Regions from separate parts of the Candidatus Pelagibacter ubique HTCC1062 genome, predicted to be linked through region 1. Evidence: riboswitches for the same ligand, from Rfam matches in the RefSeq annotation. Region 1 holds a riboswitch; the other holds the start of a gene.

The links. Region 1 has a riboswitch for S-adenosylmethionine ahead of SAR11_RS03785 (homocysteine S-methyltransferase family protein). Riboswitches for the same ligand answer to the same signal wherever they lie in the genome.
Region 2: another riboswitch for S-adenosylmethionine. It lies ahead of SAR11_RS05155 (O-acetylhomoserine aminocarboxypropyltransferase/cysteine synthase family protein); the one in region 1 lies ahead of SAR11_RS03785 (homocysteine S-methyltransferase family protein).

The regions. Positions count from the first base shown of each region.
Region 1 is NC_007205.1:730,744-734,984, reverse strand. Features, by position in the region: gene SAR11_RS03805 (DUF1244 domain-containing protein) at 1-160, shown strand, start outside; gene SAR11_RS03800 (molybdenum cofactor synthesis domain-containing protein) at 161-661, opposite strand; gene SAR11_RS03795 (sulfite exporter TauE/SafE family protein) at 680-1,426, shown strand; gene SAR11_RS03790 (2OG-Fe(II) oxygenase family protein) at 1,456-2,046, shown strand; SAM riboswitch class V at 2,135-2,198, shown strand; gene SAR11_RS03785 (homocysteine S-methyltransferase family protein) at 2,208-3,116, shown strand; gene SAR11_RS03780 (DMT family transporter) at 3,109-3,996, opposite strand; gene SAR11_RS03775 (YbaK/EbsC family protein) at 3,993-4,241, opposite strand, start outside.
Region 2 is NC_007205.1:1,003,414-1,007,654, forward strand. Features, by position in the region: gene SAR11_RS05130 (homoserine dehydrogenase) at 1-73, opposite strand, end outside; gene SAR11_RS05135 (hypothetical protein) at 74-298, opposite strand; gene argC (N-acetyl-gamma-glutamyl-phosphate reductase) at 295-1,317, opposite strand; gene rpsI (30S ribosomal protein S9) at 1,353-1,802, opposite strand; gene rplM (50S ribosomal protein L13) at 1,804-2,265, opposite strand; SAM riboswitch class V at 2,405-2,473, shown strand; gene SAR11_RS05155 (O-acetylhomoserine aminocarboxypropyltransferase/cysteine synthase family protein) at 2,478-3,806, shown strand; gene SAR11_RS05160 (COX15/CtaA family protein) at 3,799-4,241, opposite strand, start outside.

The DNA.
Region 1 (4,241 bases):
TATAGATATTATGAACCTTGCTGGCTTTTGCAGAAACTGTTTATCAAAATGGTATCGAGAAGAAGCAGAGAAAAAAGGTATTGAAATTTCAGACCTAGATGCACGTGAGCATGTTTATGGTATGCCTTATTCTGAGTGGAAAGAAAAATATCAAAAATAATTATTTTTCCTTAAGTCTTGGAAATAGTTCTACAAAATTACAAGGTTTATGATTTATATCTAACTGATGTTTTAAAATTCCATCCCAGGCATCCGTTACTCCCCCTGAAGAACCTGGCAAAGCAAATACATATTTGCCATTAGCTAGTACTGCACAAGCCCTAGATTGAATGGTCGATGTACCAACTGTTTTTAAACTTATTGTTCTAAACACCTCTCCAAAACCTGGTATATGTTTGTCAGCTATCTCGTTTACTGCCTCTGGTGTAATATCTCGACCTGTAAGCCCAGTGCCCCCTGTTGTAATTACAACATCTATTTCAGATTGATTAATCCAATCTTTAAGGATTTTAATAATGTCATCTTTGTTATCTTTACAAATTTTTCTATCTATTAATTTATGTTTAGCCTCCTCTATTTTTTTTACTAAGATCGCACCAGACTTATCGTTCTCAAAAGTTCTGGTGTCCGTAACAGTTAAAAGTGCTATATTTACAATCATAAATTTAAAATAATTTTCATGATTATATTATCATTTTTATTTCTTCTAACAGCAACTTTATATTCAAGTGTTGGCTTTGGTGGTGGCTCTACCTATCTAGCCCTTCTATTAATTTGGGATATTCCTTACTTGATCTTTCCTGTAATTGCTCTCTTTTGTAATATTATTGTCGTATCAGGAAATTGTATAAATTATATTAAAGCTGGAAATATCAATTTTAAGATCCTTACCCCATATTTGATATCATCTGTGCCACTTGCATTCATAGGAGGATCTTTATCAGTAGATAAAGAAATTTTTGAAATTTTACTTTTTTTAGTCTTAGCACTAGCAGGAGTTCTACTTCTCATGAAATTTCAATCTTTTGATCAAAAAATTGAAGTTTATAAAAAGATACCAAAAATATTATCAATATTAATTGGTGCATCTATTGGATTTGTGTCTGGTGTAGTTGGAATTGGTGGTGGAATTTTCTTAAGCCCTATATTGTTATTAATTAGAGTAGATAAAGCAAAAAACATTGCAACAGCAGCATCATTATTCATACTGATTAATTCTTTATCAGGACTTGCTGGCCAATTTACAAAGGCATCAACAATAAATGGAATTTATGATTATTGGCCATTATTTTTTTTTGTTTTAATAGGCGGCCAGCTTGGAAACTATTTAAATCTTAAAATTTTTCCTGCAAGAATATTAGCTCTAGTGACATCAGGACTTGTCATATTTGTCGCTATTCGAATGGGACTGAAGTTGTTTGCATAACAGAAGTATTAAATTATTATAGAAAGATTATGAAAACATTTAGAGCATTTGGACCCACTATAGGAAAAACAAAGTTATCCAAAAAAATTATTACTATATTAAATAATCACATTGATAAGTCTCAATTATCTAAAAAAAATGATTATAGCTCTAAACTTGCAAGTCAAATTAGGAATGAAATTAAGATACCCAAAACTTTAATTAATAAGAGTTTGTCTAAAGAATTACTAAAAAATATTAAAGTTTACCTTGATAAGTCAGGCGTTAAAAAAATTAAAGAAATTAAGATAATAAATCTATGGGTGGTTAGGCAATTAAAAAATGAATATAATCCAATTCATTATCATGAAGGACAACTGTCAGGTGTTGGATATCTTAAAATCCCAAAAGATATGAATCAAAATAAATTAGTTAAGAATAAAAAGATTAAAACTAATGGAACTATTGATTTTATTAATGGTCAAAAAAACTTTTTAAGTAAAAGTATCTATAATTTAAACCCTAAATTAGGAGACCTATTGATTTTTCCAAATTATTTAATGCACACAGCTTATCCATTTAACGTTGATGGTGAGAGAAGATCCTTCTCATTTAATGCTAAAATATTATTCAAGAAGTGATTTACTAATCAGTCTAATAGATATATAAATATTTTACCGATTTGATCCATATTGCAGGTGCTAACTGCTAAAAAGGAAATCATTATATAATTGGTAAAGGTAGTTGAACTGTATTGTGCACCTTGCATAGAGCTAAAGCACTAAAAAAGTAAGGAATAAAAATGGATATTAATTTTTTTAAAACAACACGAATTTTAGATGGTGGTATGGGACAAGAATTGTTAGCTCGTGGTATGAAGCCAAACGGCACATTGTGGAGTGCAAATGCTGTTTTAAAAGAAGAATACCATCAACTCTTACTAGACACACATTTAGACTTTATTAAAGCGGGTGCTGAAGTTATTGTTACAGCAACCTTTACTACTAGACGAATAAGATTACGTGATAATAAAATTGAAGATAAGTTTGAATACTTAAACAAAAAAGCTGGTGAAATAGCTCAGAAAGCTAAAGAACAACATCCTAACGTGTTAATTGCAGGCGGTCTTCCACCTCAATATTTAACATACGAAGAAGATACAAGACCAGATGATGAAATTAAGCAAAATTTTTATGATCAAGCAAAATTATTAGATCCTTATATTGATTTTTTTTACTTAGATGTTTTGTCTAGTGTAAAAGAGTTTAAATTAGCAATTGAAGCAATTGAAGAATTTAATAAGCCATACTTAATAGGTGCTCACATTTCTGAAGGAATAAATCTTCCAAGTGGTGAAAAAATATCAGATATTATTAACAATATTAAACATAATAATTTACTAGGATTAATTTTATCCTGTGTTTCACCTGAAAACTTTTATGAAAATTTAGAAGAAGTAAAAAATTTAGGTGTTCCGTTTGGATTTAAGCTTAATGCTTTTGTGACAACTAATCCTAAAGATGGTTATACTAATAGTTATAATGTCAGTAAAACTGGTAACCCAAATGAATTTTTGGGTCAAAGAAAAGATTTAACACCCGAATTGATGGCAAATTTTGTTAAAAAATTTAAAAATGCTGGTGCTACTATTTTAGGTGGATGTTGCGAAACAAGACCATCTCATATTAAAGAAATGGTTCAGTTTAAGTAGTTTTTTTTTGATCTGCTTTTTTAACAAAGTAAATTCCAACAACAACTGCTAATAAAGATAATAAAATTTTAGGTGTTATTATTTCTTTTAAAAAAATATAACTCAATATAGTACCGAATATTGGAATTAAGTAAGAGACTTGTGATTGAAATATAAGACCATTATCTTTTAGAATTTTAAATCTTAGCAACCAAGCAACACCTGTTGAAACCATTCCTAAATAAACTACTGATATTGTAGATTCAATGCTTGGAATTGAATTCCATGGTTTTTCAATAAAATAAACAAATGGTATTAAAATTAGGATAGCCCAAATTAATATAGAGCCTGTTACATTTTCATTTTTTTTCTTACTAATTTTAAGAGTTAAAACTCCTCCAATAACATAACAAGTTGACCCAAGCAATATTAATAACGCAGAAATAAAATTACTATCATTTATTAATAAATTATCTGAAAACAAATAAATAATACCTGAAAAACCAATTAGTATTCCAAAAGTTTTAACTAAATTGAACTTTTCATTTTTTGTATAAAAGTGACCCAATATTGTTGAACTCAAGGGTGTTGTTGACATTAAGATTGCTGCCAAATTACTTTGTACAGATTTTACACCGTAAGCTATTAAGAAAAAAGGTAATACCAAATTGACAAATCCTATTATAGCAAACCAATACCAATCTTTGGAAAATGCTTCAATCTTAATTTTTTTATAAAAGCATAATAATAATACTGGAATTGATCCAAAAAAAACTCTCAAGAATGCAATTGTAATTGGTCCAAAAGATTCTGTTGCAATTTTGATATTAAAAAAAGCTGATGCCCATATTAAAGCTAAAACTACTAATAATGTATAATCAATTAATCTAGGTTGTCTCATTCAATTATATCTTCAACTTTTCCATTCGTAATCTTTTGAATATCGTTATAGTTTGTTTTAAATACACAGTTTGGATGTCCAGCTGCAGCAAACAATTCATTAAACCTTTCTAAAGAATTGTCTATTATAATTTCAATTCTCTCTAAATGCCCAACAGGTGAGACACCCCCTATTGTATAGCCCGTTTGTGTCTTAACTTCTTCTGGTGATGCCATTGAAATATCTTTTTTATCTTTAACTTTTTT
Region 2 (4,241 bases), 270 kb from region 1:
TATTAAGTTCATTTAACAAATAAATACCAACTTGTCCTAGACCAACTACAGCAATGTTGATTATATTTTTCATCTATTGGTTAATATCTGGGTATTCTGAATTTTTTGAATAATCTTTAAGAAAGAGGTTAAATTCATCAAAAGTCATAGATTTGTAATCACCAGTCTTTTTTAATATCTGAGAAAGTTTTTTTTCATCAGTAGACTTTTTAATAGGATCTTCATTCCAATAAGTAGATTCGTTGTTTAATGAGCACGAAGTTAAAAATACAATTAGGGATAAAAATAAGTATTTCAAATTAATCCTTTTGTTTCATTAAAACCATATTTGATATTCATATTTTGTATTGCTTGACCTGCCCCACCTTTAATCAAATTATCAATAACAGATAAAATAATAACTCTATTTTTATACTTAGTTTTACAAATTACTATAGAGCAATTATTTGTGTTAATTACGTCATTTGTACTTAACAATGAATTTGTTTTTAAAATTTTAACGAATCTGTTTTTTGAATATTGACTCTTTAAAGTGTTTTCTAAATTTTTAATACCTACACCTTTGTTAAGGTCTAAGTAAATAGTACTAAGTATCCCTCTAAACATTGGTGTTAAATGGGGTGTGAATGTAAAAGAAAATTTCTTTTTAGTGTAGTTTTCGATTTCTTGTTGAATTTCAGAGTTATGTCTATGGAAACCAACACCATAAGCGCTTAAGGATTCATAAAGATTTTTATTCTTATATTTTTTATGCACGCCTCTTCCAGCACCAGAGTAACCAGATTTTGAATCTATAATAACATTATCTGTTTTTATTAAATTTTTCCTAACTAATGGAATAAGTGGTAAAAGTATTGATGTTGGGTAGCAACCTGGACATCCGATAATATTAAATTTCTTTAATTTGTCACCATTTATTTCTGGTAATGAATAAATTGATTTTTTAATATTTTTGACAGATCTGTGTTTTTGTTTGTACCATTTTAGATAATTTGATGCTTTATTAAGTCTAAAGTCTGCAGCTAAATCAATTAATATATTGTGTTTTAATAAATCATTTGAAATATCTTGTGCTTCACCATTAGGTAGAGCTGTAAAAACAAGGTCTATGTTTTTTAAAAGTTCTTTATTGTATCTAATAATTTTAGGTAATTTTTTTGAACTTAATGACTTTTCATAACTTGAAATATTTTTTCCAACAGACGTATTACCACAAAGATATTTAATGTTAACATTGCTGTGTTTAACTAATAATTTAATTAATTGAACACCAATATAACCTGTTGAACCAGCAACTAAAACATTAAGCTTAGGCATTTTTTTTATTATAACAGTTTAGAGTTAAAAAAGAATTATCTTTTCGAGAATTGGAAGCTTCTTCTTGCTTTTCTACGACCAGGTTTTTTTCTTTCAACCGATCTAGAGTCTCTAGTATTAAGCTTTTCTGTCTTAAGTACTGCTCTATTCTCTGAATCAAATAAGATTAATGCTTTAGCAATACCATGAACCATTGCACCAGCTTGACCTGTGTGACCACCACCTGCTACGCTACATCTTACATCATAATCAGTTGCTTGGTTTATAATCTCAAATGGTCTTGTGATTTGCATTTTGTGACTTCCGCTAGTGAAATACTCATCCATAGTTCTGCCATTAACGTAAATTTTGCCTGTACCTTTTTTCACCCAAATTTTTGCAATAGATTTTTTTCTTCTACCAGTTGCGTATTTACTATCTTTAAAATCTAATTTAATTTTAGGTTTTTTTGTAGATACTTTATTTGGTGTAGCTGTTGTTACCATATTAATTTCTTATTAAATTTTTACTGTTTAATTTACCTAGGTCTAAAAGTTTTGGGTTTTGTGCTGCATGAGGGTGTTCTTCACCAGCATAAATTTTTACTTTAGTTAACTGTTTTCTTCCTAGAACTCCCCCAGGTAACATTCTTTTAATAGCTAATTTTAATGTCTCGCCAGGTTTATTTTTTTCTAATAACTTTTCAGGAGTAATTTCTTTAATTCCACCTGGGTGACCAGTATGTCTATAATATTTTTTATCTTTAAATTTTTTTCCTGTGAACTTTGCTTGTTCAACATTTTTAACAACAACAAAATCACCATCATCCATATGAGGTGTAAAAGTTGTTTTATTTTTTCCTCTAACAATCATAGCAATAATAGAAGCTAATCTGCCAACTACAGCATTTTTAGCGTCTATCTCAAACCAGTTACTGTTTAAATCACCACTTTTTAGAAATTTTGTCATTGTGCGAGGATTAATACTATTATTAGATATAATGTCAATTTTATATTTCTCTTGCAATATCTTGCTTAAATGATATTTTTATATAGCCGATTTGTTCCTATTGCAGGCTAGTTATTGCTAAAAAGGATTTTTTAACCACATTATCGGTAGGCGCATTTGAACTGTATTGTACGCCTTGCATAAAGCAAAAGTACTAAAAAAGGAGTATTAAGATGAGTACAAAAAGACAAAACCCTGAGACTATAGCTATACATGGTGGTGATTATAGAAGTGATCCAACAACCAAAGCAGTAGCAGTTCCAATTTATAGAACAACATCGTATCAATTTGATAGTACTGAACATGCTGCAAATTTGTTTGCTCTTAAGGAATTTGGAAATATTTATACAAGAATAATGAATCCAACAAATGATGCTCTTGAAAAAAGAGTTGCTTCATTAGAAGGAGGATTAGCCTGTTTAACAGTAGCATCTGGACAAACCGCATCAACTTTTGCAATTTTAAACGTTGCACAAGCCGGAGATAATATAGTCAGCTCTACGGATTTATATGGAGGTACTATTTCGTTATTCACGCATACATTAAGTAAACTTGGTATTGAAGTTAGATATGCAGACCCTTCTGACCCAAAAAACTTTGAAAAAGCTGTTGATGATAAAACTAGAGCTTTTTATGGTGAGACTTTACCAAATCCTTATTTGAGAGTTTTTCCAATTAAAGAAGTTTCTGATATTGGTAAAAAATACAATATACCATTAATAATGGACAACACAGCTGCTCCTGTAATTTGCAAACCTTTAGAACATGGTGCTGCTGTAGTAGTTTATTCATTAACAAAATATATAGGTGGTCACGGTACAGTTGTAGGTGGAGCTTTAGTTGATGGAGGTAATTTTGATTGGACAGCTGATCCCAAAAGACAACCTTTATTTAACGAACCTGACGCAAGTTACGGTGGAGCTATATGGGGAAAAGTGGTTCCAGAATTGACTGGGGCTAATGTTTCTTTTGCAGTAAGAGCGCGGGTTACATTACTAAGAGATCTTGGTTCTGCCCTATCACCTGACAATGCATTTGGAATTATTCAAGGGCTTGAAACAGTTGCTCTTAGAATGAAACAACACTGCTCAAATGCATCAAAAGTTGTTGACTATTTAAAGAAAAATAAAGAAGTAACAAGAGTAATCTATCCAACAGAACATGAAGGTAAAATTGCTGATCGTGCTAAAAAATACCTTAATGAAGGAAATGGTGGTTTAGTTGGTATCGAGCTCAAAGGTGGTATTGAAGCAGGTAAGAGATTTATCGAGTCTTTAAAAATGTTTTATCATGTTGCAAATATTGGGGATGCAAGAAGTTTAGCAATTCATCCTGCAACAACAACTCATAGTCAGTTAACAGAAAAAGAATTGTTAGCCTCAGGTGTAACTCCTGGATACGTAAGATTATGTATTGGTATTGAGCATATAGATGACATTATTGAGGATTTAGACCAAGCTTTAAATAAATCTTCTAAAGGGAATTTGAAAGCAGTTAGTTAGAGTTTTTATATAATATCAAAAAATAAGAACTCAAAACTAATATTGAACCTAGCTGGTGTAGTGAAGCATATGTAATCTCTACACCAGAAATCAAAGTTATAATTCCTAAAAAAATTTGAAACAAGATAGCAACATCAAAAAATAATACATATTTAAAATCATATTGTTTTTTAAAATAGATAAAATTTAAAATGATTATAAAAAAAAGAAGCAAATATGCAGTTGATCTATGCAAAAATTGAATAATTGATGGGTTGTTAAATAATTGAGTAGTAATTAAATCACCATAACTAACATCATTTGGAAAAAAACTACCATTCATATCAGGCCATGAATTATAGATGAGACCACCATCTAAACCTGATAAGAAAGCACCCAATACAATCTGCAAAACTATCAATTTAAGTATGAATAATAAAAATAAATTTGGAATTT